One region of the Bradyrhizobium sp. PMVTL-01 genome, then DNA from elsewhere that is predicted to be linked to it. Evidence: riboswitches for the same ligand, from Rfam matches in the RefSeq annotation. Region 1 holds a riboswitch; each other region holds the start of a gene.

Region 1 (10,048 bases):
ATGTGGGTTTGGCGGGCGCGATGGTGGTGGCGATGGCGGTGGATGCCCTTTTGGGCTGGCCGTCGTGGCTGTTCGCGCGGATCGGCCATCCCGTGACCTGGCTAGGTAGCCTGATTGGCGCGATCGATACCGGCTGGAATCGCGCCTCCGATCCGCCGGCACTTCGACGCGCTGCGGGTGTCGTGGGAGCGCTTTTGGCGATTGCGCTCTCCATCGCACTTGGCTGGATGCTGCAGTTCTTGCTTGCTTCGGGCTGGATCCAGGTCGTGCTGGTGGGTGTGCTCGCCTGGCCACTGGTCGCGCTGCGCTCGCTGCATGATCACGTTGCCGCCGTCGCGAGGCCCTTGCAGGCCGGCGACATCGCCGCTGCACGCGAGGCCGTGTCGCGCATCGTCGGCCGCGATCCCGCGGCGCTCGACGAAGCCGGCATCGCGCGCGCCGCGATCGAGAGCCTCGCCGAGAATGCCTCCGACGGTATCGTGGCGCCGGTGTTTTGGGGCGCGCTGTTTGGACTGCCCGGCATTCTCGGCTACAAGGCCATCAACACGCTGGACTCCATGATCGGCCATCGCAGCGAACGGCACGAGGCCTTCGGTTGGGCCGCGGCGCGTATCGACGACGTCGCCAACTTCATTCCGGCACGGCTGACCGGGTTTCTGTTCGTGCTGCTGGCACCAAGACCGTCCGAAGCATTGTCGTGCATGACGCGCGATGCGCGTCGCCATCGCTCGCCCAATGCCGGCTGGCCGGAAGCAGCGATGGCAGGCGCGCTTGGCGTCCGGCTCAGCGGCCCCCGCATCTATCATGGCAGCGTCACGAAGGAGCCCTGGCTCAACGAAGGCGCGCGCGATCCGAATCCCGCCGACATCGGCGGGGGGCTCGCGGTCTACCGCCGCGCCATGCTGCTGCTCGCCGGCGTCCTTGCGATCCTGGCCTTCGCGTGAAACAACGGGGCATGCGCGAGCACGGTGGAAATCTGGATCTGGCCCAGCAGCGGTTTGGCGGCCGCGCGGAGGCCTGGATCGACCTGTCGACCGGGATCAACCGGGTGCCCTATCCCGTCGGCGAGGTGAGCGCGCGGGCGTGGACTGCGCTGCCGTCGCGGGCTGAGATCGAGGCGTTGAATCAGGCGGCGCGGCACGCTTACCGCACGAGTGCACCGCTCGTTGCGATAGGCGGCGCGCAAGCCGCCATTCAATTGCTGCCGCAACTCGCGTCACCTGGCCGCGCGCGCATCCTCGCGCCGACCTACAATGAATATGCCGGGGTGCTCTCGGCAGCCGGCTGGGATGTGCAGGAGGTCAGCGAACTTGGCGCGCTGGTCAGCGCGGATCTCGCCATCGTCGTCAATCCCAACAATCCCGATGGCCGAAACTATGCGGCAAGGGATTTGCTGGCACTGCTGCCGCGCGTTGGCCGTCTCGTCATCGACGAGAGTTTTGCCGATGCCGTTCCGCATGTGTCGCTCGCGTCGGACGCAGATCGGCCGGGACTGCTGATCTTGCGCTCCTTCGGCAAATTCTATGGTCTTGCCGGCCTCCGGCTTGGATTCGCGATCGGGAATGCCGCCGATGTCGCCAGGCTCGCGGCAGCATCGGGCCCGTGGCCGGTCTCGGGAGCGGCGATCGAAATCGGCTGCCGCGCATTGCGTGACGATCCCTGGGCCGAGACCACCTCGGCGCGGCTCGTGCGCGACAGCATAAGGCTCGACGCGATGGTGCAGTCGCAAGGCTGGGCGCTGATTGGCGGCACGCCGCTGTTTCGCCTTTACGAGACGTCTGACGCGCTGGCCGCGCAGGACAAGCTGGCGCGGGCTTACATCTGGTCGCGCGTGTTCGCGCAGAAGCCGACATGGTTGCGGCTCGGGCTTGCCGGTAGCGAATCGGAATGGACGCGCCTTGGCGAGGTTCTAGCGCGCTAGCCCGAGCAGGCCTTCGACGTCGAGATGCTTTTCGACGTGGTCGGCAAGGGCATCGAGCGCGCTCTCGACCCTGACGTGGTAGGGCTCTTCGCCCGCGGGGATGTCGAGCCTCGCCAGATACGCCTTGCGGAAAGCATCGGACGTGAAGAGACCGTGCAGATAGCTGCCCTGCACGCGGCCATCCCTGGAGATCGCGCCTTCCGGCTCGCCATTCAGCTTCGCGAAGGGCCGCACGCGATCGGGCCCGTCGGTGCGGCCGATGTGGATTTCGTAGGCCTCGATCGGCTGATCGGTCGCCGCGTGCACCGCGGAGACGCGCGTCAGCGTCTTCTGCGAGCTCATCGCCGTCGCGACGTCGAGAAGCCCGAGGCCTGGGGTGTCTCCTGCGGGGCCTTCGATGCCTTCAGGGTCGGCGACGCCGCGCCCGAGCATCTGATAGCCGCCGCAGAGGCCAAGCACATGGCCGCCCCGGCGGTGATGCGCGAGCAGATCGATGTCCCAGCCCTGCGCGCGCAGGAAGGCGAGATCGCCGCGGGTGGATTTTGAGCCAGGGATGATGACGAGACGGACATCGCCGGGGATCGCGTCCCCCGGGCGCACCATCACGAGATCGACACCGGGCTCGAGCTTGAGCGGGTCGAGATCGTCGAAATTGGCGATCCGCGACAGCGCGAGGCAGGCGATCTTGCATTGGCCCGGCTTGCGCGCATCGCTCAGGCCCAGCGCGTCCTCGGCCGGAAGCTCGCCGGCACGCGCGAACCAGGGCAGCACGCCGAGGCCGCGCCAGGCGGTCTTCTGCGCGATCAGCTTGTAGCCGTCGTCGAACAGTGTGGGATCGCCGCGGAACTTGTTGATGACAAAACCCTGGATCATCGCGGCATCGTCGGGGTCGATCACCGTCCTGATGCCGACGAGCTGGGCGATGACGCCGCCACGGTCGATGTCGCCGACCAGCACGACGGGCACGTCGGCCTTGCGCGCAAAGCCCATATTGGCGATGTCGGCTTTGCGCAGGTTGACCTCGGCGGGGCTGCCGGCGCCTTCGACCAGCACGAGGTCGGCCCGCGCTTTCAGCCGCTCAAAGCTCTCCAGCACGGCGCCCATCAGCGAGGGCTTCATCGCCGCATATTCCCGCGCACGTGCAGTCGCAATGCGCGTGCCGTGGACAACGACCTGCGCACCGACATCCGTCTCGGGTTTGAGCAGCACCGGGTTCATGTCGGTGTGTGGCTCGACGCCGGCCGCGAGGGCCTGCAGCGCCTGGGCGCGACCGATTTCGCCGCCATCTACGGTGACGGCCGCGTTGTTCGACATGTTCTGCGGCTTGAACGGGAGCACACGCAGGCCGCGCCGCGCGAAGGCGCGCGCAAGGCCGGCGACGATGAGCGACTTGCCCACGTCCGAGCCGGCTCCCTGGATCATCAATGCGCGCGCCATCGAATTCAGAACTCGACGCCGGCCTGCGCCTTGATGCCGGAGCGGAACGGATGTTTCACCAGCGTCATCTCGGTGACGAGGTCGGCGATCTCGATCAGCTCGTCCTTGGCGTTGCGCCCGGTGAGCACGACATGCGTCATCGGAGGCTTCTGCGTCGTCAGGAATTCCACGACCTCCGCGATGTCGAGATAGTCGTAGCGCAGCGCGATGTTGATCTCGTCGAGCACCACCATGCGCAGGTTCGGATCGAGGATCAGCTCCTTGGCCTTGTCCCAGCCGGCGCGCGCGGCGGCAATGTCGCGGGCGCGATCCTGCGTCTCCCAGGTGAAACCTTCGCCCATGGCGTGGAACTGGCAGAGCTCGCCGAAATGGCCGGTGAGCAGGCGCCGCTCGCCGGTATCCCAGGCGCCCTTGATGAACTGCACGACCGCGCAGGGAAAGCCATGGGCGACGCAGCGGACGATCATGCCGAAGGCGGAGGAGGACTTGCCCTTGCCCGCGCCGGTGTGGACGATGATGAGGCCCTTTTCGCCGCTCTTGGTCGCCATGATCTTGTCGCGGGCGGCCTTCTTCTTCGCCATCTTCTGGGCGTGCCGGGCGTCGGTTTCATCGGCCGTCTGGGTATCCGGTTCAGGCGTCATCGGATCGGGTCCTTCGGCTTGACAAGAGGCGGCCGGGGGCAAATGGTGGCCCGGCGTTGGTTCCTGTCCTATGACAGGCGAAGAGGGAATGCGATAGGGTCCGAATCGGCAAGATTTGGGTCCAAAATGCAGCCGCCCCCGCGACCGTGATCGGAGAGATGCCCAAAGCCACTGATTCCCGCGGGGATCGGGAAGGCGGGGATCGAAGGGCCAAAACCCTGCTCCGCAAGCCGGGAGACCTGCCAGCGCGGACGAGTTTTGGACCGGCGGACGGGGTGTTCCGCGACGGGGAAGCGGGCCTTCAGGAGTATGGTCCGCGCGCCTCATCGCCTCCCGCTGATTATCCTGGAAGAGGCGATGACCGTCACACTTCACGTCTGCATCACCTGCCGCGCCGGCCAAACGCTTGGTGAGGGCGAGACCACGCCCGGCAAGCGCCTGCATGGTGCGATCCTCGAGGCGGGCGTGCCCGAGGGCGTCAATGTGGTTCCCGTCGAATGCCTGTCGGCCTGCAGCCAGGGCTGCTCTGTCGCGCTCAGCGCGCCCGGCCGTTGGTCCTATGTCTATGGCCGCCTGTCCGATGCGAACGCGCAGGACGTCGTCGCTGGCGCTGCGGCCTATGCGGCCGCGCCAGATGGCCTCGTGCCTTGGCGCAGCCGTCCCGAGATCTTCCGCAAGCAGTCGCTTGCCCGCATTCCCCCCATTGCCGTCGTGCCGGAGGCCGCCGAATGAACTCGCTCGCAAAAGTCCCTGTCACGGTGGTCACCGGTTTCCTCGGCTCCGGCAAGACGACGCTGATCCAGCATCTGCTCAGCAATGCGGGCGGCAAGAAGCTCGCGGTGCTCGTCAACGAGTTCGGCAGCGCGGGAGTCGACGGTGAAATATTGAAGTCCTGCGCAGATGCCAATTGTCCGGAAGAGAACATCGTCGAGCTCGCCAATGGCTGCATCTGCTGCACCGTTGCCGACGATTTCATTCCGACCATGGAGCAACTGCTGGCGCGGCCGGTGCGGCCTGATCACATCCTGATCGAGACCTCGGGTCTGGCGCTGCCCAAGCCGCTGCTGAAGGCGTTCGACTGGCCGGAGATCCGCTCGCGGATCACGGTCGACGGCGTCATCGCGCTCGCCGATGCCGAGGCGGTGGCCGCGGGCCGCTTCGCGCCGGATCCGGATGCGGTAGAGGCGCAGCGCGCAGCAGACGAGAATCTCGATCACGAGACGCCGCTGTCGGAAGTGTTCGAGGACCAGATCGCCTGCGCCGACATCGTGCTGCTGACCAAGGCCGATCTCGCCGGTAGTGCCGGCATCGAAGCCGCCAAGGCGGCGATCACCGCCGAGATGCCGCGCCGCGTGCCGATGCTGCCCGTCACCGACGGCGCGATCGATGCCCGCGTCATCCTCGGTCTCGGCGCGGCTGCCGAGAACGATCTCGCCGCGCGTCCGTCGCATCACGATGGCGAGGAGGAGCACGAGCACGATGATTTCGCCTCGGTCGTGATCGATCTTCCGGAGGTTTCGGATGTCGATGCGCTGGTCGCTTCCGTCCAGCGTCTCGCGCGCGAGCAGAACGTGCTGCGCGCCAAGGGCTACATCGCCGTCGCCGGCAAGCCAATGCGCCTGCTGCTGCAGGCGGTCGGCGAGCGCGTGCGCCACCAGTTCGACCGACCCTGGGGCGCGGGTCTCAGGCAGTCAAAGCTCGTCGTGATCGGCGAGCATGGCGATATCGACGAGACCGCGATCAGGTCAGGACTAGGTATCTGATGCACGTCGTCTTCCGCGAGAGCCGCGGTCTCGAGGAGACCGCGACGCCAAGAGACATCGGCCAGGATCCGGCCGATCTCGTGGTGCTCTCGTATTCGGATTCCGACCTTGCCGCGTTTGCGGCCGGCTGGCGGCGTGGCCGTGACAGCCTGCCGTCGCTGCGGCTCGCCAATCTCGCCGAACTCCGTCATCCGCTCTCGGTCGATACCTATATCGAGCGCACGCTGTCGCAGGCCCGCGGCATCCTGGTGCGCCTGATCGGCGGCGAATCCTATTGGCCGTATGGCCTCGCGGCGCTCCAGCAACTGGCCAAAGATCGCGGCATCGTTCTGGCCGTGCTGCCCGCCGACGGCCGCGACGACTCCCGGCTCGATGTGTACTCGACCTTGCCGGTGTCGACGCTGCGGCGGCTCAAGGTGCTCTGCGACAACGGCGGGCCCGTCGCGGCGCAAGCGGCGATTGCACAGCTCGCGCTCGCCTCGGGGCTTTATGCGGGTCCGGTCGTCGGCGAGATGACCGTTCCTGAGATGGGCTTTTACGATCCCTCGCGCGGCGTCATCCCGGCGCCGGTCGCGGAGGAAGGAAAGCCGCACGCGCTGGTGACGTTCTATCGCTCCTATCTCACCGCAGCGGACACCGGACCCGTCGATGCCCTGATCGCGGCGTTGCGCGAAAAGGGCTTTGACGCGCATGGCGTGTTCGTCACCTCGCTGAAGGCCGCGGGCGTTGCCGATTGGCTGCGCGCGTATCTCGCGCAAAATCCGGCGGCTGCCATCGTCAATGCGACGGCGTTTTCTGCGGTTGGCGAGGATGGCACGACGCCGTTCGAGGCCGCAATCTGTCCGGTATTCCAGGTCGCGCTCTCGACGGCGCGGCGTGAGGACTGGGCGGAATCGCTCCGTGGCCTCTCGCCCGGCGATCTCGCGATGCATGTGGTGCTGCCGGAGGTCGACGGCCGCGTGTTCACCGGCGTGGTGAGCTTCAAATCAGCGGCGGAGCGCGATCCCGATCTGCAATTTTCGCATCTGGCCCACAGGGCCGATGAGGAGCGCGTGACGGCCGTTGCCGCGCGCGTCGCGGCCTCGCGGCGGCTGGCGGTGACACCGGCCGTCGAGAAGCGCATTGCGATCGTGCTCTCGAACTATCCGGGCCGTCCCCACCAGATCGCGCATGCGGTCGGTCTCGATGCGCTGGCGTCGGTCGAAGCCATGGTATTCGATCTCGCGGAAGCCGGATTCGACGTCGCGCCGGTCCATGCGCTCGGCGAGACGCTGCTCGAGCAGCAATTGACCTGGAGCCTCGCCGACTATCGCGACGCGGTCGCGCGCCTGCCGCAATCGCTGCAGGATGATCTCGCGCGAGCCTGGGGCGCGCCGGAAAGTGATCCGAGCTGCCGCGACGGCGCGTTTCACTTCGCTGGCATCGTGTGCGGAAAGTCGATCATCGCGGTTCAGCCGGAGCGCGGCGATACAACCACGCGCGATGCCGACTATCACGATCTCGCCCGCACGCCGCGCCATGCCTATGTCGCGTTCTATCTCTGGCTCCACGGACAGGGGATTGATGCCGTCGTGCACATGGGCGCGCATGGCACGCTGGAATGGCTGCCCGGAAAATCCGTTGCGCTGTCGTCGGGCTGCTGGCCGGAAGCCCTGATCGGCGATCTCCCCGTCATCTATCCCTTCATCGTCAACGACCCCGGCGAGGCCGCACAGGCCAAGCGGCGCATCGGCGCGGTGACGATCGGCCATCTGCCGCCGCCGCTCGCAGCATCCGCAGTGCCGGAAGGCCTGCGCCGGCTCGAACGGCTCCTCGACGAATATTCGACCGCCGACGGCCTCGATCCCGCACGCCGCCAGCGCCTGATCGCGGCAATCCGTGACGAGGCGCGCGGAGCAGGACTGGAGAACGATCTCGGCATAGATGCATCGGCCGCACCGGCCGAAGCCATCCCGCGCATCGACCGCTTCGTCTGCGATCTCAAGGAAAGCCAGTTCGGCGACGGCCTGCACGTGTTCGGCCGCGGCGCCTGCGGCGGGGCGGAGCGGGATGCGCTGCGTGCTGCGGTTGCAGGGCATCGCGTTGCGCCGGGGCCGTCGGGCTCGCCCTATCGCGGCCGTCAGGACGTCTTGCCCACCGGGCGCAATCTCTTTGCCGTCGACCCGCGCGCGGTGCCGACGCCGTCGGCGCATGCGCAGGGGACAAGACTTGCCGAGGAGCTGCTGCGGCGCCATCTGCAGGATCACGGCGACTGGCCGAAGGGCCTCGTCGTCGATCTCTGGGGCTCGGCGACGATGCGCACAGCGGGCGAGGAATTTGCCATGGCGCTGCATCTGGCCGGTCTTGCGCCGCGCTGGGATCACGCCTCCGGCCGCGTCACGGGTTACGACATCATCGCGCCGGCCGAGCTCGGCCGCCCCCGCATCGACGTCACCCTGCGCGTGTCGGGCCTGTTCCGCGATGTCTTCGCAGGCCTTGCGCAATTGTTCGAAGCCGCCGCCGAGGCGCTCGCGGGGCGCGAGGACGAGGGCGATGAGAATCCGTATCGCCACCGCACCTCCCGCGTCTTCGCACCGCGCCCCGGCCAATATGGCGTCGGCCTGTCGGCGATCCCGGATGCCTTCACGTCCGAGACGCGCGAGGCCGCCGGCGAAGCCTGGCTGTCGGCATCGTGCTGGGCATTCTCCGCCGACGGCGAGATCAGGCCCGATCGTGCCGGTATCGAACAACGGCTCGCATCGGCCGATGCTTTCGTCCACGTCCAGGACTTGCCGGAAACCGATCTCCTGCTGGCCGCCGATTACGCCGCGCATGAAGCGGGGATCGCGGCCGCCGCAGCGCAGCTCGGCGGGACCGCGCCATCGCTCTATCATCTCGACGCAACGCGCCCCGACCAGCCGCATGCGCGCACACTGACCGAGGAGATTTCGCGCGTGGTCCGTGCGCGCGCGGCCAATCCGGCCTGGATCGCCGGCATGATGCGCCACGGCTTTCGTGGCGCCGCCGAGATCACCGCGACGCTGGAGCACATGGCCGCCTTCGCGCATCTGGCGGGCGCCGTGCCACCGCATCTGTTCGATCTCTACTACGACGCAACGCTCGGCAACGAGGACGTCAGCGCGTTCATGGCCCGCGAAAATCCGGCGGGGCTCGCGGCGATGGAGACCTGCTTCGCGCGCCTGCACGAGGCCTCACTCTGGCGGACCCGCCGCAATTCGATCGCGGCGGCGCTCAAGGAGGCCTCATGAGCGCGGCCATGGTCAAGGGCTGGTGCCCGGGGGCGCTGCGGCCGATGCAATCGGGCGACGGGCTCGTCGTCCGCGTGCGCCCGTTCGGCGGGCGGCTGGATACCGCGCAAATCTCCGGACTTGCCCATCTGGCCGAACGCCACGGCAACGGCCTGATCGACGTCACCAGCCGCGCCAATCTCCAGATCAGGGGCGTCAGCGAAAGCAGCCACCGGCTGCTGGTCGAGGGCCTCGCGCAACTTGCGCTGCTCGATCCGGACCCCGACGCCGAATCCCGGCGCAACATCCTGGTGACACCGTTCTGGCGCGCGGGCGACGAGACCCAGGCGCTTGTCGCCGAGCTCGAAGAGGCGCTCGAGGCGTGCTCGCTGGGGCTCCCGACCAAATTCGGCTTCGCCGTCGATGACGGTACCTCGCGCGTGCTCGCCGGCGATTCCGCTGACGTGCGGATCGAGCGCGATCGCACCGGCGGGCTGCTGGTGCGGGCCGATGGCGCCAAGCACGGCCGTTCTGTCGCACGCGGCGAGGCCGTAGCCGCTGCGCTCGCGCTCGCAAGCTGGTTCGTGACATCGGGCGGTGCCAGGGGTGGGCGAGGCCGCATGGCCGCGCATCTCGCAGCTGGTGCGGTATTGCCCGAGGCTTTGCGAGGCGAGGCTGAACCCGCACCGGTCGTGGCCGCGGCGCGTCCCGGCCTCTATCCGTATGGCGCGTTGGTCGGGGTCGCCTTCGGACAGATGCCGCATGCGACGCTCAACCAGTTCGCCGGTTGCGGACACGCGCTGCGCATGACGCCCTGGCGGATGGTCTTGAGCGAAGGCAAGCGGACCATGCCGTCCGCCGCCGGCCTCATCACCGAGGCCCGTGACCCGGCGCTGCGAGTCATTGCGTGCAGCGGTGCGCCGAGCTGCCGCGAGGCCCACGCCGATACCCGCGCGCTGGCAGCCGCGCTTGCGCCGAACATTGGCTCTGCCGCACGGCTTCATGTCTCCGGCTGCGCCAAGGGCTGCGCGCATTCCGGTGACGCTGCGATCACGCTGG
Region 2 (10,048 bases), 4.2 Mb from region 1:
GATCCACGCGAGCAGCCCTACGGTCCTTGGCAGAACGCCTAGGATCAGCGTCCGCTACTGTGAACCCGTTCCACGGCTGAGCCGCCGCCCTCAGCGCGAGGCTTCGACCTATTATGCGCCATTTCGCGGAATTATAGGCCTGAGCGGTTAGCTGAGTGCTAGGCAGCTCGAATTGAGCGCACCTCAAGTAGTGACAACGAACGGGAATTGCCACCGTTGGAGAAGCGAGCTGCGGACGCTTTCGGTATGACGAACCGCCGCCTAATCTGGATTGATTTAGCAATCTTGAACTCTGCGCTAGAGCACACCGGACCGGGCGAATTCGATCCCACTATTGTTGTCACCGTCATTGAGCGGAAAAAACCTTCGTGACGTGGCCCCGACGGTTCGGGTCGAGTGGCTGATGCAGTAGCTGCGGCTGAAGTGTTATTTGCGCACAAAACATGCGAGTCAGGCGCGAAAATCGCCGCGAGCCAGCGCCAAAAACGCTTATGTGTGCAGTTGGCCGCGCGATTAGACGACGTTCGCACAAGTTTGGAGTTCTCGGTGAGTGAACAATCTACTCACCCCGATGCTCCTTCAGTCGCCCTTTGGGGCGTTTCTCCCTGACTGGGCCGTGCGGAAACGACCGCACGGCCCATTTTCGAAATCCAAAGAATGGTGGAGCGGGACGACTAACGGACAACGGCGTTAAGCGCACGAAGCCAAGCCCCGCGTTGAAGCTTGCGGCATGAGCTGCGGCTTCTGCCAGGTGATCTACCCCTTCTCGCGCTCGCAGATCTGGTGATCCGACGCAATCGCAATTCAATGATGTCAACGAGGAGGTTGCGTAGAGGTATGGGAAAGGTAGTAAGCTTCCCCGGACATTATTACAGCCGGGACTTCAGCTTCAAGGTTTGCGAGCGATGCGACGGAATCTCCGATGGTTTGACAACTCACTGTCCCGGCGTCAGCTTGCCACCGCTTGTCGGCTGCAATGTCGCCGCCGGCCTGCTCAACTATGACGAACGCTGCGGCGGTTGGCACTGGCGTGTGCCATGGCTTTCGCACAAGCCAGTGTAATGATAGCTTCAGCGCTGAATCTGCGAGTGGAGAGCACGCATCCGCAAAGCGAGTATCGCTGTCGCGCATTGCGGCTCATGGTCCTTATGCCAAAGACCAAGGATCACTTGCAGTCGGTCCACATTGACCTGCCGGCCAACTGTCTCGGCGAACGCGGCGCCTTGACGGTCGTCTCTCTTCTCAGCTGCACCGCCTCGACCCCGGAGGCAATCTCGATCACGCGCTGGTAGCGGTTGGCGGAAGCGCTGGAATATATCACGCCGAACGCCCCTGAAACGACTGCACGTCGCACTGAAGCCGAACATGCGCAAGGTTTCCGAATCCACTGCACAAACCAGCTGTAGCCAAGCGCGGGCCCTTGGTCATGGCCCCGAGCACGTCGAGGTCAGCTTGTGGCGGCGCCGTTCCAGATCGTTATCGCTTCCTCGGGTGTGTCGACCGCCTTTCGAGACCTCCATGCCGTAGGGTTCGCTCGCAACGAACGCGCCTGCTCGCATCCTCCTGGATTAGGACCGGGTAGTGCTTGGCAATCAAGCACCTCCGGATCGGATGCCTCCGATTTCGTGTTGCGCTCATTGGTATTCGGATCAACTGCCACTCTGTAGTCTGCCTCGAGCAGCTCCACCAGGCGCTCGATGCGAGCGGTCCGGAATGGATGGGCCGGCTTGGTCATCAGGGCAGGCCCCTCGGATCGAATGCGAAGAATCCAATGATGAAGATGACGAGCGTGCGAGGAGTGGCGTTCATGCGCCGGGCTGTCGGTCCTCTGCCGAATGCCAGTCCGCGCCGTGGAGGCGGATCATCTCGCGACGGGACCGCTCGATGAAGACGCGCTCAACGCAAAAGCCGGCGGCGACTGAAGCCGCTAGCGCAAGGCCGCAGGCGAAATAATCATTCATTAAATTCCAAAACATGTTGCTGCCGGCGACGCCGACAAAAGTAAGTGTCATCACGGTATTACAAATTGCCTTAACCACGTTGTTCTCCAGCCGGACGCCTTTAGCATTGCAACAGACGCTTAGCGGCGTTTGATGGTTGTGATCCGCCGTCTTTCTGCTCAATCAGCTTGGGTCCGGCCGTGTTGTCTCGCCCCGTGGAATCCGATCGACCGTATCTCGCTCTGTGCCATGAAACGTGGTGACGATTTGGCAGACACCCTTCGCCAACCGATAGGACGCACCGTCGGCTTTGCAGCGGTTTCGGCGGCCAGCGCAGCCGGGCAGCGCAGCCGAGTAGCACTGCATCTCTGGACCATAGAAGGAGGCGTTCTCAGCGTCGGGGCAGCAATTAGTGCAGGCTCAATCAGTTCCAAAGCACACGCACGAAAGCGCTTCGCGAAGGACAGCCGTGGAGAACTATGCCGGAATCGACGTGTCATTGGACCTGTCGAGCCTGTACTTTTTGGATGCCCAGGGTAAAGATCCTGAAGGAAGTGAAGGTCGCGATCCCGGTGCGGGAACGAACCCAGCTCATCAATGCGCTCCGAGGACACCTCACGGAATATAGTTGGATAGCGCCTAAGGGGCCATCGCATGTGGCGACGGACCGGTACCGATCCGAACGAGCCCAAGCAATGCGCCAAGTGCGACACCGACCGTTGCCATCAGCGAAACCCACCACATCAGTTCGCTCCAGGCGCGCCGGTGATGGCGCAATTGGGTCGGATAAAGCCAATGCGGGATGCTGCCGACATAATTCAGCAGGCGCTCTTTGCGCGTGGTGGTGAGGACCACGTCGCCTGATTTCGATAAATGTAAATCTCGGTGCCGGACGGGTCATGGAGCGCGATACGTTTGAGCGGACGATCGGAGTCAAAATTGGTCGCGACCGTCCACTGGTCATAGTCGATTTGGTCGGCGGTCGCGCGCGACATATCCATGCCGCTCGCCAGAGGTTGTTCCGTACGCGCCGGGAAAGGCAAGAAGTGCATCACGATTCCCGACGCAAACCACATGGCAAACAGCAGGCAGAATGCGACGCCCCACCAGCGGTGCACGGTCGCGAGGACCACGCATCTTTGGCGCATCACCACTTGGCCGAGGCGGACAGTTCGAATGTCCGAGGCGCGCCGAGATAAACTTGGTCGGGATACCCCGGATCAGACGCGACAGCATAGACGGAGTTCGTCACGTTGCGCACACGAAAACCAACCCTCATCTTCTCTAAACCTTGCCACTGCAGATCGCGGCCAGAAATATCCACGAATGCGAAGAGATCAGCGGTGGTGTAGGGCAGCATAGCGGTGAGATTATCCTCAAACAAATAGCGCTGTCCGACATATCGCACTGCGCCACCGATCTCGACCGGCCAGCGCCAGCCATCGAACCGGTATGACGCCCCTGCATTGATGATTACGGGTGCGACATTCGAGGGTGTATTACCGGTCCACACGTCGAAATTGCCATACGTCGCCTGCGTGATCGCGATATTGCCCCAGATCTTGAGGTTCTCGATCGGTCGCACAGCGCCGGCAAGCTCGACGCCCTTGCTGTGCACTTCGCCGGCCTCCGTGGCGACGGCGTTGGTTAGCGCTACGTAGACATTTCGCCGCTCGATGTCATAGACCGAGAAGGTAAATTCGGCTCGCTTATCAGCCGAAATCGCCTTTACACCGGTCTCGTAGATGCGGGCGCTGGTCAAGTCGAGCGTCGTGCCCGGCGTTACTGAAAAGATACCCGCGGCTGCCGGATCGTATGCTGTGGCGTACATGCCATAGAACAACAGACCCTTGATTGGCTCGAAGGTCACGGCGGCTCGATAAGATACTGGTTGCCAGTTCTTGGTGAAGGGCTGCCCTGCTGGAATCGTACCGTCGAAGTTGATACCATCCCGAGTCAACGTCATGTCCTCGACGCGTATGCCACCGATTAGAGCCAGCATCGGCGTAATTTTGAGCTGGTCTTCGACCGTGATCGCTGCATCGTCTAGGCGGCTGTTGCGGATGCCTGGCTGCGGTGGCAGGCTATAAAGCCCAGGGGCGGGATTTACCACGGTCACGGAGTCGAACGGAAACTCGTCAGGATTCTGCTCCTGGGCGAACTGAATCTCGTTTCGGCTTACTGCCAATTGCGTGGCGAAGCGATTCTGCATGCCGAAAAAGGACGAACTCCAGATCAGGTCGGTGTTATCGCCGATTACCTGCTGCTTGTGATTAACAAAAAAGCGGTCTCGATCGATCATCGAGGTTCCAGTGTTGAACGCGTAAGTTTCACTGTCAAACCAGTGACGCTTGGCTCCAAATTCATAGGCTTGATTCTTGATCGTAATGTCCTCGTTCAGCGCCCATTCGAAGCCGCCACGCAGCCAGAGACCATGTGAACCGATGGAATTGTCGGCGACATTGTAGTTCGTCCTTAGTGTTCGCGAGTCCACTGTCACAGGCGAAATAACTGAACCATCAAAGGTGCTGATTGCCGATCCCGCGACGACACCGTGCGTGGAAAAAGGTCCAGAGAATGTTGTCGTTGTTAGCGGTGTGCCCCAATAGGCGTGGCCGTAATCTTGATTGTACTCGATGGCACCGAATACTTTGAAGGAATCGGTCACCCGGTAGTTGAGCTGGCCCGAGATATTGTTGAGCTGTTGATAGTCGCCTTCGATGAAGCTGTTGATCTTCGAAGAGCTGACATCGAACCGGTAGTCGAGCCCGTCAACTGACGTGCTGCCGCCAGACCCGAAATGCGTCCGATAGGTGCCAAGTGTATCTATTGAGGTGTCAAGTTCGTTCTTGATAGGACCGCTCGTGGGCTGTCTGCTCACATAGTTGACGGAGCCGCCGATCGTGGCAAGGCCTGACATTAGCGACAAGGGTCCCTTAACAAATTCGACTTGCTCTAGATTGGCAGTATCCAGGACGCGCGACGTGATGCTTTGCGGGCCAATCCATAGGCCGTTGTAGAGTACGGTCACTTCGCCAAAGGAAAAGCCGCGTGTGGAAAAGCCGGAAGGTGCCCCTGCCACATCGACCGCCAGCACGCCGACGGCGCCTGCTACCGTCTCGGGAGTGGTGCGGTAGCCCTGCTCGCGCATGGTTTGCTGACTGACAACTTCGACTGTTGCCGGCGTCTGAAAGACGGAAAGGCCGAGCAGGTTGGAGCTTGTTGCAACGACATTGCTATTGAGAGGTGTCGGCGCGGGCTCGGAATTTGCGATAGATCGCGTCGCAGGCTTGGGCCGTGCGGCCTGTGCGGCGCGCCTGGTCCGCTTCGGCACATTTGCCGGTTCCTGGCCGGGCCGGCTCGCAGTGCCATGCGGCTTGGGCGGCCGGACGGTCACCGGCTCAAGCTGTTGTGGGCTTTGCGTTGACGCAGATGCATTGGCCAAAAGCGCGACGACCACCCCGGGGATCAGCGCGGAGCATCGCCAGCGTTGCCTCGACGAGATCAAGCGGAGAGATTGCGCGCAGATGCGCGACGGCGCCGGGCGCCCAGTAAAGTTAGAAATCGACACGGTTGTGCTCGACGGCGAAACAATACACCCGTCACGCGCACTGGCACGACGATCTGCCCTTCGCCCCTGATACGGCAGACCCCGAACGCCTCTTGTAACGCTTCGGAGCACCCCGCCCGACGCGTTCGCGCATGACCATTGCTGGTAGCAGGTCTCCTGGCTCGCGGGTCGCTGCTTCGGATCACCTTCCCAGGATCAAGACAATCCCAGTGGCATTAAATGATCGTCGGCTCGCCGCTTACAGTTGCGGGGGCAGCTGCGGCATTGTCCGTTGCAACAGACGCACCGCATTCCCTTGATTAGCCCTTCGGGCACTACCGCTCTCAGACTTAATGAAGTTCAAAGGCGAGTCAAGCGGCGCTAGTCTCCGTCAGCTCGAAGATTAGAGGTGTGCCAGTTGGGACACGCCGCCCGTCAAAAAGCCATTGAGGCACGGATAAATTCACATTGGTTGGCTGCGGGTCATTTTCGGCGGTTTCAGCAGGGATTGTCGGCGGGCTGATGTCCGCTTTTAGCCCGTAAGCGTCCAACCAGCTCCTTCCTCGAAGCGTTGCGCCCGACCAGATCGCTGTGATTCAAGCTTCCAAACTGGGGGCTCGAATCATGCGCTACGAATTCGCCGATTATGAATGGGTTGGCATCAAGCCGATGCTACCGAACGAGCCCCGTGGCGTTCCTCGGGTGAACGACCGTCGTGTCCTCAATGGCATCTTCTGGGTCTTGCGCTCTGGAGCACCTTGGCGTGATCTGCCCGACATCTTTGGTCCGGTCCGTACACCACCTGCTACAACCGCTTTGTTCGTTGGCGGCGGGCTGGCGTTTGGGGCCGCATCATCGACGCGCTTGCCGCTGCCCATGACGCCGCTGTTCAGATGATAGACACCTCCATTGTTCGCGTGCATCAGCACGGGGGCCTACATCACAAGGGAGTCCGCGTCCTAGTTGGACTTGCCTGCAACGCCACCGTCGGGCACGCGAAGAACCCCGATTGCACCATGTACATCAAGACCTATATCGGCGCGGCAGAAGCAGCGCACGATAATGGCTGATTGGGCCGCGTTCTGCGATGGCAAGCGCGCTGCGGGCGGCGTGGTTGCGATGTCTCGCGCATTGCGTGTCTAACAACTTTCTGACTTTCGTATCGTGGAGAACCTGTTTCCCACCAAGTAGAACTAGGCCGTAAACCCAGCTGTGGACGCCCCCCCAGATGCAAGCGGCTCTTGAAACAGACCACGAAAAGTACCAGAGAGTCTCATGGCTACTGGGTCCACCACTTGCCTCCGAAATCCCGCGCGCGCCGCCCCTATCGCCCAAAGGGATTTCGTTGAGACCCCGGCGCAACTGGATAAACTGGTGCAACCACCAAGGACTCCCGGATGGGGGTGAGCGCCACCCGGTTTATTAACCCTCAGCCGATCATGCAGAAACACTGCAAAAGGTGGCCCATCGGCGCCGATTATGGAACCGGTTGTGGTGCTAAATGCGCCGAAACGATAGCCGAAACGAAGGGGATGCTCCGGCTCCGCATCTTCGGCTCACACACCGACGACTTGAGCAGGATCGCCCGCGATGACCAAGCAGTGCGAACATAGATCAGCATGGCCTATCTGCAGAAACAGCTCGCCAGGCAGCGAAAGGCCCTCGGTGAGCGCGTGTCGCGTGCCGAACGTGAGATCACGAAAGATCGCGACCACTGGCGCGATCGCGCCGACATACTGGAGCCGGCATTGATTGGACCTAGCTTCGACTGAAAACCCCGACACTGACGGAGAGAAGATCATGCCCGTACAAATGAACGCCGAGCTTTTCTGCAAGCTGCAGGAGCTATCCCGCCATAACGCGGTCGCCCGCGCGCTTGTCTTCTTGTGGGAAACCGGCACCCTGACCTACGAGGACTGGGCGACGAAGGCGATCTCTCTTCTCATTGATCAGAACGAAACGCTCTCGGCGATCGCCGTGGATACGGAGAAGCGCGCCTGCCGCCTGCCCAAAACTCCGCCCGTAGCCTCAGCCACACGTTGAGAGAGCGCCCCGTGTCCGACACAAGACCGGAACGCCGCCCCCCGGGCCCGCGCTTTGGCTTGTCAGCGGCGCGAAACAGGAGCCGCTACGCTGCCCGCCGCCGGCCACGATGCCAAAAACGAGAAGACGCTTTGCTTCTACTTCAAGCGGCGCATGATCCATGATGAGATGCGGCACCTTCACGCGGTCATACGGCAGGCGGCAGCCTACTCGCCGATCATCGACGGCCAAAGCCCGCAACGTCTCTCCTTGTCTCCCTTGCCGACAAAGTTGATAACGCGGAAGCGATTGTTAGCGACTATCGGGACATTGGTGAGATATTTTGGGATCGATTCACCGGAGGACGCGAAGGCACAATCTGGTACTACCGAGCGCTGGCAGCGATTTTCAACGAAGCACTGCCTGGACCATTGGCACGCGAGCTTTCACTGGCTGTGTCCCACTTTCCAGCCCAATAGCGAGACCTCTACTAGCTTGGGCAAGGGGCCATGGACTGCGAAACATGCTTAAGACTGGTTGAGATGAAGGAACCTACGATCAAACAACTCTTGCATGCAATCAGGCGATTGCCAGCTAAGATGCCAGAGACCGACCGCCTATCGACCAGCAACTACGACACCCACAAGGATCACTGGCTCGGCTGGGCAGGCGGTTACAACGATCCCGAAGGTGGATACTACGGACGCAGCGACACCACCATCACAGGCGCACGCACCTTGTTCCAGCGCCTTAACTGTGGACCCATGATCATCTGGCTTGCGGAAGCGGCTGGGGAAAGCCCGGAGCTGATACGCAAGGCGATCAAGGATATGGAACGACGCGGCAACGGCCGCGCTCAGACCGAGGCGAAGATTGCGCGCGAACACCTCCTCTGGGAGCGCATTGTGTCACTTGTGTTCAAGAAGTCAGAAACAATTACGAGACGGTGAGCAACAAAAGACCGCTGTCGCATGAGCAAGATCGACCACGAACATCGGAACCTGATCGAAAAGATTCAGAAGGGCGGCAAGGCGCAAAAACCCAAGATCGCTCGCGCAGCCATCCCCGGTGAGCGCGAGGGGGACCTCGAGCGGCTACAGGAGACCAAGCGGCTTGCGAAAAAGATCCAAGACAAGATGAGGCGTCAGAGAAGGGCGATACGTAAGAAAATTCGCAGCGAGGCCATCGAGGCGCTGTTCGCGAGGTCGCACGCAGGCATGAACGACGGAGAATAGGGATACCGGCTCTTGGGCCAAAGTCGTCAACTTTTGATATAATATAAGGGTCTATATCAAGTTTTGACGACTTCGGGACTAAAGGGACCAGCCAAAGGGGAGCCTGCTAAAGGCAGGCGTATAGGTGGTCCTTACATTTCCTGTCGAACATCCTTCGTGGCCCCGGGTATCCGAGGCTTTCCGGAATTTCTGCTAGCAATTTTTAAGGCCTGATACGCCTAAGCAAGGGCACCCCTTCCCCCGGGGGTACCCCTAGGCCGGATCTCCCGACAAAAAACGATTTGAGGGCGAGTCTGGCGAAGTGTGGAGCGGCCTATATAATCGCCGTGAGCGTAGGGACGTAAGTAAGGCACGCAAGGAGATGGTGGTTGAGCAGGTTCGAGGTGGCAATCTCGTTTGCCGGTGAGCAAAGAGAATTTGCCGAGAAAGTAGCGAAAGCGCTCCATAAGAGAGGCGTGCGGGTTTTCTACGACGAGTTCTTTGCACCCGAGCTGTGGGGTAAGAATCTAGCCGAGGAGTTCCACCGGATTTACTCCAAAGATTCACACTTCGCGCTAATGCTTATCTCCAAAGAATACATCGAGAAACATTGGACGCGGCACGAGCGTCGTGCGGCGATAGAAAGGGCTTTGACCGAACGCTCCGAGTATATTTTGCCTATTCGGTTTGATGAGGCGTGGCCTGATGGAATTTCGAGTGCCACCGCCTACCTACCAGCTTCGGAATATTCCCCCAACGACGTAGCCCATATTCTTTTCAAAAAGTTGGGCGTCGAAGAGAACAAGAAAGACTCTCACGTAGAACCACCTCAAGTCTCCTCGATGGTGGCCGACGTCGGCTTTGACTACACAAGCTTTAATGGACGCTACGTTATTGGAGCCGACGAGCAAGCGTTTGAGACAGCGTGGTCAGCGGGCGGTCCAGGGCTTATTCATGCCTACGACGATGGACGGAACATCAAAGGCATTGCTATTGCTGAAGGCGCTAGATCGCTAGAGGACATCACCGACGCGTCTCAGTACGATTTTACGTCTAGGTCGCGCCTTGTGCGCGAGGGCGAATACCTGATTCTTCGCAACATGGAAGGCTTTTACGCAGCCATCAAAATTATCGAAGTCAGATACAAAGACCAGCGAGGCTCGACAGATCACTTCGTTAAATTTTTTTATGTGATTGCAGGCGATCGCGAGACCGATTTCAGTAAATACAGCGTATCGGAGTGAACCAGCTGTAAGGCGTTGTCCAAATCTGTTTGAGGACACCAAGTATTGTGCGACACGCAGCGCCAAGGCGGCAAACGG
Region 3 (10,048 bases), 3.3 Mb from region 1:
ATGTCGCACGGCCGTTGCCAGCGCGCTGGCGTGCCGCATCGATGAGCGCAAGGTTGAGTACTAGGATAGTGCACAATGGTCTTCCGCACCGTGCGCCCCAAGCGGCAAGTAGGCAAGGGGTGAGAATCGAGCCACGCGCGGTCATTTGCAAAGTTCGTGAGTTGAATCGCGAGTCGTTGCGCAGACGTTCAGGTGGATCCCGCTCGGCACGTCAATGATCGGGGCAGGGCTGTAGAGGCTTATAAAGGCCCTCTATGTTTGGACAACGAACCTGGCGGTAAAGGATATGAAGTGGGATCTTTTTGAAGGGGGAGAGCCCAAAGCTGTCTTTGTTCACATTGAAACAAGGGGCCAAGTCCTCAGCGGCAGAGCACATCATGACGCTGGGCGTGGCGTATTGCCCGTACGAGACCCACTTCATGGAAAGCCCGGCTGTATTGCAGTGCCGAGCAGAGCGCGGCCAGCGCTCTGAAGCGTTCCCTCGTTTAAAGCTGCGTGCTGAGCAACCACGAAGCTGTCGCACATGGCGCGTGCTAGATTGCCGGTGGTATAGAGCGCCTCAGTACCGGCAAGACCGCTCGCAATCCTGCAGACCTCAGCGCCCTGCCGCGCGGCGTTCGTCGCGGCGAGCCGCATCAGCATCGTGGTGCTCAGATTTACTTCACCCGTGAGCGCTTGCTTCCACAGCTCCTCCGTGGCTTCGTAAAAGAAGGAACGAGCGGAACGTAGCATGGCTTCGGCTTTGGCGATCTCAAGCTGGACATAGCCGCGCTCAGCCATCACAGGCGCTCCAGTGATCGAGGCGCGGCTTCCCGCCATGGCGATCACCTCGTCGATTGCGGAACGTGCAATCCCGATGCCCACAATCGCATGCGCCTGCGCGGCGAAAGCGACGGATGGATAACTATAGATCGGCCCATCAAGTGTCGCCGGACCACCGCGGATCAAGGTCCATTCCTCTGGCACAATGACGTCGCTGACAACAACGTCGTGGCTTCCGGTGCCTTGTAGTCCGATGACGTCCCAATTGGGCCGGATTTTTACCTTCTCGGCCGGAATCACCGCCACGCGCGGGAGGTCTCCGGTCGGATCGTCTTCCACTGTGATACCAACTCCTATCAAATCTGCCCCCGGCGAGCCGCTAGCGAATGGCCACACGCCGTTCACGACAAATCCATCGGTGCATCGCTTGGCGGGCTGGAGCGGGAAAAGCGCGCCCGCCAACACGACGTCTGGCCCATTGGCGTACACTTTTCGAAGCGTGTCGTCCGGAAGAGCAGCGAGGTAGCGAGCTCCATCCCCGAAGCTGGCGACCCAACCGGCGGATCCGTCGGCCTCGGAGATGCGCTCGATCAGGCGACAAAAATCGGCTGGCGTTCGCTCCTCGCCGCCGAATCGCTTGGCGACCATAGCCCGATAGACGCCGACACGCCTGAAGCCGTCGATGATCTCTTTTGGAATTTTCTGCGCGCGGCCAAACTCATTGCGACGCTCACGGATCTCGACGAGTAGCGGCGACAGATGAGCCCAGGTCGCAGCCGCAGCGTGGGTTTCGGGAGTTATCTTTTCTGGTGGTGCGTTCATAAAACGTCCTCCATGTCTTGTGCCGATCATTACCGCACGTCATTCATACGCGCGCATGGCGAAGCCGCGTGATTTGATAGCAACGAATGCATCCCCAAAGCTGTATGGAATGCATGAGATTGCGCACGGTAACTTCTCGGCTCATCGGCGCGGAAGCCTGACCGAGATATAGCTGTTGCGGTTGGCATTGAGGCTTGCTGGCAAACCAGCCGAAGGGCGGCGACATCGATCCGTCTTTGCCGCACTGGGTATCCGGCGTCGATCGGGTGCATGCGGTGTCATGTCTTCCACGGACGTGTGTCACACTTGGGACAAGCCGGGTCAAACTAGGTTAGGAATTACCGAGTTGTGCTTGAGACGGCGCCAAGCCTGTGTCTTCTTTTCCATCTTCCCAGCAATCGACGTGCCATTAATCATGTCTGCCGTTTCTGTCTGAATCGCGCGGGGCAACTCCGGCGTGCCCTGCCAGCGCATGCCCGTGTCTTCATGTCCACTTTCAGGCGCGAATGTCATGAACTCAACTACCCGCAGGCAAAACGACAGAGGCGAACCCCGACCGCCGACCGCCTTCAATGTTTAAGGTAAACTGGGGCCCGCTCCGATCTCCCGACGCTACAAATGTCCAATTTGCTGTTCCTGCGACTGCGGGAGAGCGCTTGGTTAGAAGAGGACCTCCAGACGGCAGGTGTTCAACAACCGCACGGAGCTCAGGATGCTGTAATTTCGTTATCAAGCCAGGTTAGAGGTGATTGCAAGAGTGCCCCGCACATGCAGCGAAGATGAAGCGCTGCGGACAGGTTTCGGGGGGATTTTTCGAGAGTCGCCAGCGTTGCGACAGACCAGGCACCTCACGTTCTGAAGCTAGTGCTCTGTTTCGCACTGAGCAACTGTCTGGTTGAAGAGCCTCATTCCAGGAGCTCTCGGTCCCGAGATCATTTCCTACTGCAGACGCGGTGTGCGACGCTTAAGTCATTGTTGCTGGCCCACCGAATTCATCTAGGCGGATAGATCGAGCTCATTTGCCGAGACCCGCAGGGACTAAGAACCTGAGATCGAACTCGGCATGGAGGACGGTTAGTAGATTGTCCAACGGGCATGCGATCGCGTGGAATGTCAAGCAGAGCGTATGCGAAATCGTGCCGAAAAACAGCCGTGCCCTCAACGGCACCATCAATGTGGGCCGCATCCTTGGCGGCGAACGAGACGACCTAACAAATGATTGAAGAGCGGCTGACTTTTCGAGGTCGCGATCTGCTAAATCGCTAAGAAGGCATGTCCGGCACTGATGCGGAGGGCAGCCAGTCGTGCTGGTGGTTCTATGTGATTTTCAGCCCTGGCTTAGCTTGGTTAAGCAGGACCATGGATGGTTTGCCCGATCTGGGCTGAGAAGCTCTCGTAATCGTCGCGTGCTCTGGAGTTCAGAGGCCAATGCTTCTCATTCCGATCTGCTGGTGGAACCACCTCTGTTCGGTTGGCAACTCAATCTCGAGGCATGAATGCCGTCGGACGCGCTATGTGCGTTTCTTGATGCGGGCCGCGCGTTGCCAACATGAGTGCGTAGAACAGGAGCAGAATTACGAGGCCACGCATACCGAAGGGCTTCCCGAAGCGATGAATGTTGTGGAGCAGATGGTATCCGGCGCATGTGCTGCAGAGGATGGACCAACCCAGCTAGCGCAGAAGAGAAGGTCTGCATCAGAGGGCAGATGATTTGCCGCGGGTGTGAAGGTGCAAGCGTCAGCTCACAATATCGACCTTGCCGGTGTCGATCCGATACAGGCCGCCGACGACTTTCAATCGGTTCTGCTCGACTGCAGTGTTCAGAATCGGGCCCGTCGATTTAAGTTTGTTGACATTATCGATCACATTTTGTCGGGTTGCGTGAGCGAATGTGTCGCCGGCTTGCTGTAGAGATCCTTTCACTGCAGGAGCAAGTGCGGTGACCAGGGATGAAATGTGCCCCGGCGGCGGCTTATCTTGATGGAGAGACTTGATCGTGGCGTCGATCGCACCGCAATGATCGTGGCCGAGTACAAGAATCAGCGGCGTGTTCAGTACTGCGACCGCATATTCCATACTGGCGAGCGTATCGTCATTAGCGAAGTTTCCGGCGATGCGGCAGACAAACAGATCACCTAGTCCGCTGTCGAAGACAAGCTCGGGCGCCACGCGAGAGTCGGCGCAGCTCAGAACCGCCGCATATGGATTTTGGCCCTCAACTAAGACCGGACGCTCGCGCCTGAAATCGTCGACTCGTGATGCGCCCTGGACAAAACGATCATTCCCCCTCAGCAGCCGGTTTAGGGCAGCATCTGGCGCCAGCAGGTTGTCCGGCTTGGGCGGGCCTTTTGCTTCCTTCGCATCGACAATGCTATTGCCGAGCCGCAGGGAAACTGCCAAAGCAGCGAACACCAACAGCGACCGGCGCGAACGCGCGATCTTGGTTAAATGGTGCATGTCTGGAGAATAGGCTGCATGCATGTGTCGCCTCATCGCACGGCCTTACGCCACCCGGTGGCTTTGGCTTCCGCTTCGCTACAGAGCCAGCGTTCGCCGCGTTTCTTCGTCATGTCGATTTGGTCGTAACTGGGTTGCCCTGGCAGGTGATAAAAGCGCTCGCCGCGGCGCTCGAGAGTGCCTTTTATCAGGCACTCGGGGGACGGCGGTTCCGATAGCAGATCGGATCCGACAAGGACTTCCTGAGCGTCGATCGGAACCAACGTCGCGCCGACGATAATCGTGCCCCTATTGCGGCGAGGCCAGTCCCAGGGCGCGATGAACGCCCCCGACCACAGCCCCGCATGGGCTGTGCTCGCCACCAACTCATAGACAGCGTAGGTATGGCGAGATGCACCAGCCGATAGTGCCCAGCCCGAGCGTACCATCCAGGCGTTCACATTCTCGCCTTCGATGAAGCAGCTGCCGTGGGCTCCCCTGTACTCAACGGTTCTTTGGGTATGACAATCCCAGGTTCGCCCATTCGAATGCTTGATGAGCTCGTCGCGAGCAGCTACGCCGCAGGCCCATCTCCGGCCCTGGGCGTCGAGGCAGACCTGGTCCGTCTCAGGAGCTTCGATGCCCGAGAGCCGAACGTTGGTGTGCTCGATCTCGATAGTATTGCCGTCGAGGATGCGCGGAACACCGCTGACTGTCGCGGCGCAGACCGGAGATGTGATGAGAGCGAGCAATGCGCATATGATTCCGCGGTGCTTCATCCCGAGCCTTTCGCTCCTGTCCATGTTCACGCACGATACGGTGCCGTCGACTGCCCGAACGAATTATATCCGCTATCCGGCTGGCATTTTCGACGTGCTTTATGAGAGCTTCGCGAAGCTACGACCTGACGCTGCGTAAGGTTCAAGAGATTTCTTCCGCAGTGCGCGCGGCGGTATTCGAGCATCGACGGCTCTCTCACTGGGAGCGCCCTGTACCCTCTCGACCTGAGGAGAAGATCCGCATCGGGCCCCGCCGAACTCGCGGTGATAGACAAACCCGAGCGTCGGAATGTTGTCTTTGCAAAATTGCCGACTATGAAGCCTCGACGCTCGCGGTGCAGTCAGGCGTGGAGGAGCAACCTTGCTGTGGTTGTTGTTGACAGGAAAAAGATGTTCAAGAAGGTTCTGGTCTGAATCGCTCTGACGGATTTACAAAGAGACGCAATGAAGTTCAGTAAAACGTTCGCCGCGCACATGAACCTTTCTTGTTTGAACAAACCGCACAAATTAGGTGCCTTCTTACGCCCGACCAGATGAACGCTGATGGCAATCGCATTGGAGCTTTTGGCTCGTCCGCGCTGCACGATATTCGTTAAGCGCTCCCTCCCAAACGATTAAGGACGGAATCATTTATGACTGAGGCCGCGCGACGGGCGGCCGCTCGTTGGTAGGGACGTTCCTCGCGATCTCAACGTGCATACCCAGGAGCGCTGCATTAGCATGCGTTTGCTCCAGCAATTGTAAAGGCTGTCGACATTGAGCCGCGGCTTTGGCGTCGACGCGCCGGAGAAGGGGAGGCGGCCCACGTGTTCGGACAATCGCGAGTACCATCCTGATGCAATTCAGTGCGAGGCTTGAGTCTACATTACGCGTTGCGCATCACCGCACTCGATGCGGATAGCTTCTGTGCGGTTGCCGACTTAGGCTGCGCATCATACTTAAGCACCTCGCTGCACGATTGGAATGACATGGTCGCGGCCGGTCGGGAAGTACCGGTCTTTTGTTGCGCGCTTGAAGTGGATGGACGGCTCAGAGCCGAATTCGCAATCAGAGACGGTGCCAGGACAGGCGGAGCAGAACTAAAGACGCGCTTTTCCCATGCTTCGAATCCGGATCGATGCGTGCAGACGAATGAGTGCGAGGGAAGCTAGGGCCCGAGCCAGTCTGGTGCTCGACGTTCTCGGTACGGCCCCGGAGCTTCCCGCCCTGCGCACTCGGAAATGGGCAGGCGCTCATCGTGCATGCCGGGGTCGCTACCGCTGCCCCGTTCGCGGTAACTTCCTCGTCGCTTTTCGTCTCAGAGAAAGGGCAGCCGGACAGTTGCGGAGCCCTAAACAACAGAGCGGGTATGTCTTGCAGTTGGGTCCGACGCGCCCGGCCATGGACGGGCTGCGGCGCGATGTCGCGCTGCACGACGGTTTACTAAGGCCTTCGCTCTTCTAAGTCTTCCTCTTCCTTTGGCTCGATGCGTTGAAACCAGGAGCCAGGAGGAAATTTCGCGATGCGCTTGGCAAAGGAGGATTGTGGCTCCCAATCATGTCCTTCAGTCTTCTCGAATGAGATGACCCCATTGTACGTAAAATAACGTGGTCCTTGGATACTACAGTTCACCACGAGCAGAACGCGCCATATATCACCCTTCTCGGTCGGCTTGTCGTTCCGCTTCGGTAGGTAGTCCACTCCAACAGGATCGACGATAGTGCAGCGGCCGTGCCGCAGAAGATCGCCAAGCCGGCCTTGCGGCGTAGTCACAAAGTTGAAGTTGGTCGGATCATGCAGAAAGTTAAGATTAGCGCCCGGTTCGGCATGTGCGACTTCAGTGGCGATCAACGAGAGCGCCAGGGCGCGCCAGCCCAACTCGATCGGCTTCGCATACGTTGAGGCGAGTTCCATCGTACCGTCGGGCGCGACTTTCCAGGCGATAACGGACTGTTCGTCTGATTTGTTGTCCCGATGCCTGGTCCACGAAACGAAAACAAAGTCGTTTTGGCCAAGTTCAACAACGCCCCACATTTGAGGGACGAACTGGGCCACCATCGAAACATTGGAGATGATTTGTTCTATCGTCTCACCATCTTGCGATCGCCAAGTTGACTTGAGTCGTTCGACAAGGGGGCTGTCGTTGGCGCGAATACTGTTGCTCATGGCAGCCGGCCAGGCGAGGCAGATTAGAAATCCGGCCAGGCAAAGCCATGGCGCTGGTCTTCCAGACATTCTCTTCATAAAGCTCAGCCTATCAGGTCTCATCCAGACATCTTTCAAAGCGGGTGACCTTGAACCTGCTATGAGCGAGCGTAAGAAATGTCCCGAGATGTGAGGGGGCACCCCGCTACTCCCGCGCCAGCAGGCGCTCCCCTCTACGTCACGCGCCGCTGACTTCCCTCGCGAGCGACAGCGTCAATTGGCTGAGCTGGACATGCCCAGCAGGAGGAGACTGGGCATGCCGAGGGCTTGCATTCTTCGTGCCAGGCAATAGGCGCAAATTTTCACGGATTTAGTGTCCCACTTGTCGACTTTCCGACCTGCGCCCGTTTCGATGTTTTCATTCAGTGTATCCGCCGCAGCTGTCGTTTCCCTGTGCTGCGCTGGATAGTTAGCGCAAGAGGTGAACGCCTCGATGCCAAGTGCCTGATGACAATCGGCAGTGCGTTTGCCGCCATTTAAACCGAGCGGTTCGCTATCGCTATCGTCGGCGTTCGAGCTACAGGATTGCCAGCGACACAAAGCCGAGTTCCGCCTTCGAAGTCCGGCTGGCACGCCAAATCAACCTCGCCCCGCGAATGTTGCTAGATTGCGCCACGTGCCCTGGCCTATTCGATGTAGATCCTTTAGTCCGAGAAAACTGCTGGCCAACGGGTGCTGGGCGAGCTTCTGGAAAGCGGAAGCCGCATCGCCAGTATTCCGCTCGAAACAGCGGTACTCCCGGCCGGCAGGCTGCTTCTGTCCCTTTCATCGATCTGGCGTGCGGCACCGCTTCAAGGCACCTCTAATGCTCATTGAGGCATCTGACAAAGACATGTCTGATTTCGGAATCTTTGATTAGAGAATGTCTTTAGATAGTGGTGAATCATACACCTGCGCGCTCATTCGCCCAACAGGTGTCCGAGATCGGCTTGGCACACAATCTGAGAGGTTGACGGAAGAGTTCTCCTGCCGATAATCCAAGCCGTCGAGGTTCTCCGGTGCCCATTTGATCCGGAGCTAAGAGGGAAGCCGGTGCGAATGCCGGCGCTGCCCCCGCAACTGTAAGCGGCGAGCCGCTGTCCAACGATGTCACTGAAGCCTCCAAGGCTTCGGGAAGGCCGGACAGCAGCGATGACCAGCAAGCCAGGAGACCTGCCCCGACAAAATATTGGGTCCACGGGCGGGGTGTCTCGGTGGTGCGCCAAGCAGCCGTCGCACGTGCGACTCCCCTGCCTGCGTCCGCCACGGCCTCTGTCCCCAACAGGGGTTGACACTATGTCTCTTCGCTCTCTTCCAATCGCTACGCTCGGAACGCCGCGCATCGGTCCAAGGCGTGAGCTCAAATTCGCTCTCGAAAGCTACTGGGCCGGAAAGATCAGCGAACAGCAGTTGCACGAGGACGCATCCGGCCTGCGCGCAGCGAACTGGGCTCGTCAGAAATCTCTCGGCGTCACGATCATTCCGTCGAACGACTTCTCGCTGTATGATCAGGTACTCGATACAAGTGCCATGGTTGGCGCCATCCCGGAGATCTACGCCTCGAAAGGAGAATCCGTTTCGCTCAAGAAGTACTTCGCCATGGCTCGCGGATCACAATGCGACGACCAGGATGCGAGTTGCGGTCAGAGCCCGCGGGGATCTGGCGCACCCGCGCAGGGAATGACCAAGTGGTTCGACACCAACTACCACTACATGATTCCCGAGTTCTACAGGGGACAAGCGTTCAGACTGTGCTCTCGCAAACCCATTGAAGAGTACGAGGAAGCAAAGGCTCTTGGCTTCCAGACCCGCCCGGTCCTGATCGGGCCGGTCACATTCTTGAAGCTCGGCAAGAGTGCCGATAGCGCGTTCCAGCCCCTCGCCCTTTTGGATGATCTTATACCGGTCTATATCGACGTTCTGCATGAATTGGCCGAACGAGGGGCTAGTTGGGTTCAGATTGACGAGCCCTGCCTGGCCCTTGATCTCGATGAGGCGGCGCGAAAATCTTTGCTACATGCCTATAACCGGTTCGCAAAGGAGGGACCGGCCATCAAGATCATGGTTGCTAGCTATTTCGGCGCGTTAGGCGACAATCTAAATACTGCCTTGAATCTGCGAGTTTCCGGCCTGCACCTCGATCTTGTTCGAGCGCCAGAGCTATTGGATCAAATCATTGCAGCGGGCCGAAGAGATCTCATCATGTCGCTCGGTGTGATCGACGGCCGGAACATATGGCGCTCGAACTTGTCGTCGCTCCGTCAGCGGCTGGATCCAGCGATTGCGAAGCTCGGCAGGCGCCGTGTACAGCTCGCTCCATCCTGCTCGCTGCTTCACGTGCCTGTCGATGTTGAACTAGAGACCGGGCTTACGTCCGAGGTCAAAAGCTGGCTTGCTTTCTCGGTTCAGAAGATGCGTGAGCTTGCGATCCTGGGGCGGGTACTCGCAGGCGACCAGAATGTTGGGCTAGCTCTTGCCGATTCGGAACGCGCTGTGACTGCCCGCCGGACTTCGCCGAAGATCCATGATGCCAATGTCGCTGTCCGGATGAGGACGATCGACGAGACGATGCGCCGGCGCGCCAGCCCATTTGCCCGCCGTTCCGAGATCCAAAGGAAACGCTTTGGACTACCAGATTTTCCTACCACGACGATCGGATCGTTTCCACAGACCACAGAGGTCCGAAATGCTCGTGCGGCGCATGCGCGAGGTGCGATGAGCGACGAACAATACGACAGGTTCCTCAAGGAGGAGATAGCCCGCGCCGTACGTTGGCAGGAAGACATCGGTCTTGACGTCCTCGTGCACGGCGAATTCGAGCGTAATGACATGGTGCAGTACTTTAGCGAGCAACTCGCCGGCTTCGCATTTACCATGAATGGATGGGTACAGTCCTATGGTTCGCGCTGCGTCAGGCCCCCGATCCTGTTAGGGGACGCAGTACGGTCGAAGCCGATCACGGTGGAATGGTGGCGCTACGCGCAATCACTAACCAGTAAGCCGATGAAAGCGATGTTGACCGGACCGGTGACGATCCTGAACTGGTCGTTTGTTCGCGATGATATTCCTAGAAGCGAGGTCTGCCG

The links. Region 1 has a riboswitch for cobalamin ahead of ACRQ5Q_RS28275 (DUF1636 family protein). Riboswitches for the same ligand answer to the same signal wherever they lie in the genome.
Region 2: linked by a shared signal. The riboswitch ahead of ACRQ5Q_RS07305 (TonB-dependent receptor domain-containing protein) and the one ahead of ACRQ5Q_RS28275 (DUF1636 family protein) in region 1 are both predicted to bind cobalamin.
Region 3: linked by a shared signal. The riboswitch ahead of metE (5-methyltetrahydropteroyltriglutamate--homocysteine S-methyltransferase) and the one ahead of ACRQ5Q_RS28275 (DUF1636 family protein) in region 1 are both predicted to bind cobalamin.

What each region holds. Positions count from the first base shown of each region.
Region 1 covers NZ_CP193982.1:5,807,266-5,817,313, reverse strand. Annotated here, with positions in the region: gene cbiB (adenosylcobinamide-phosphate synthase CbiB) at 3-944, shown strand; gene cobD (threonine-phosphate decarboxylase CobD) at 956-1,921, shown strand; gene ACRQ5Q_RS28285 (cobyric acid synthase) at 1,910-3,358, opposite strand; gene cobO (cob(I)yrinic acid a,c-diamide adenosyltransferase) at 3,364-3,999, opposite strand; cobalamin riboswitch at 4,040-4,260, shown strand; gene ACRQ5Q_RS28275 (DUF1636 family protein) at 4,357-4,731, shown strand; gene cobW (cobalamin biosynthesis protein CobW) at 4,728-5,762, shown strand; gene cobN (cobaltochelatase subunit CobN) at 5,762-9,010, shown strand; gene cobG (precorrin-3B synthase) at 9,007-10,048, shown strand, end outside.
Region 2 covers NZ_CP193982.1:1,550,691-1,560,738, reverse strand. Annotated here, with positions in the region: gene ACRQ5Q_RS07320 (hypothetical protein) at 1,448-1,735, opposite strand; gene ACRQ5Q_RS07315 (hypothetical protein) at 1,806-2,039, opposite strand; gene ACRQ5Q_RS07310 (hypothetical protein) at 2,759-3,073, opposite strand; gene ACRQ5Q_RS07305 (TonB-dependent receptor domain-containing protein) at 3,088-5,511, opposite strand; cobalamin riboswitch at 5,641-5,845, opposite strand; partial or broken gene ACRQ5Q_RS07300 (IS5 family transposase) at 6,115-6,446, shown strand; gene ACRQ5Q_RS07295 (hypothetical protein) at 7,110-7,262, shown strand; gene ACRQ5Q_RS07290 (hypothetical protein) at 7,291-7,533, shown strand; gene ACRQ5Q_RS07285 (hypothetical protein) at 8,055-8,462, shown strand; gene ACRQ5Q_RS07280 (hypothetical protein) at 8,484-8,747, shown strand; gene ACRQ5Q_RS07275 (TIR domain-containing protein) at 9,116-9,970, shown strand.
Region 3 covers NZ_CP193982.1:2,505,608-2,515,655, forward strand. Annotated here, with positions in the region: gene ACRQ5Q_RS11280 (flavin-dependent monooxygenase) at 418-1,584, opposite strand; gene ACRQ5Q_RS11285 (hypothetical protein) at 1,906-2,097, opposite strand; gene ACRQ5Q_RS11290 (carbonic anhydrase) at 3,322-4,065, opposite strand; gene ACRQ5Q_RS11295 (thermonuclease family protein) at 4,074-4,799, opposite strand; gene ACRQ5Q_RS11300 (nodulate formation efficiency C protein) at 6,222-6,944, opposite strand; cobalamin riboswitch at 7,955-8,157, shown strand; gene metE (5-methyltetrahydropteroyltriglutamate--homocysteine S-methyltransferase) at 8,259-10,048, shown strand, end outside.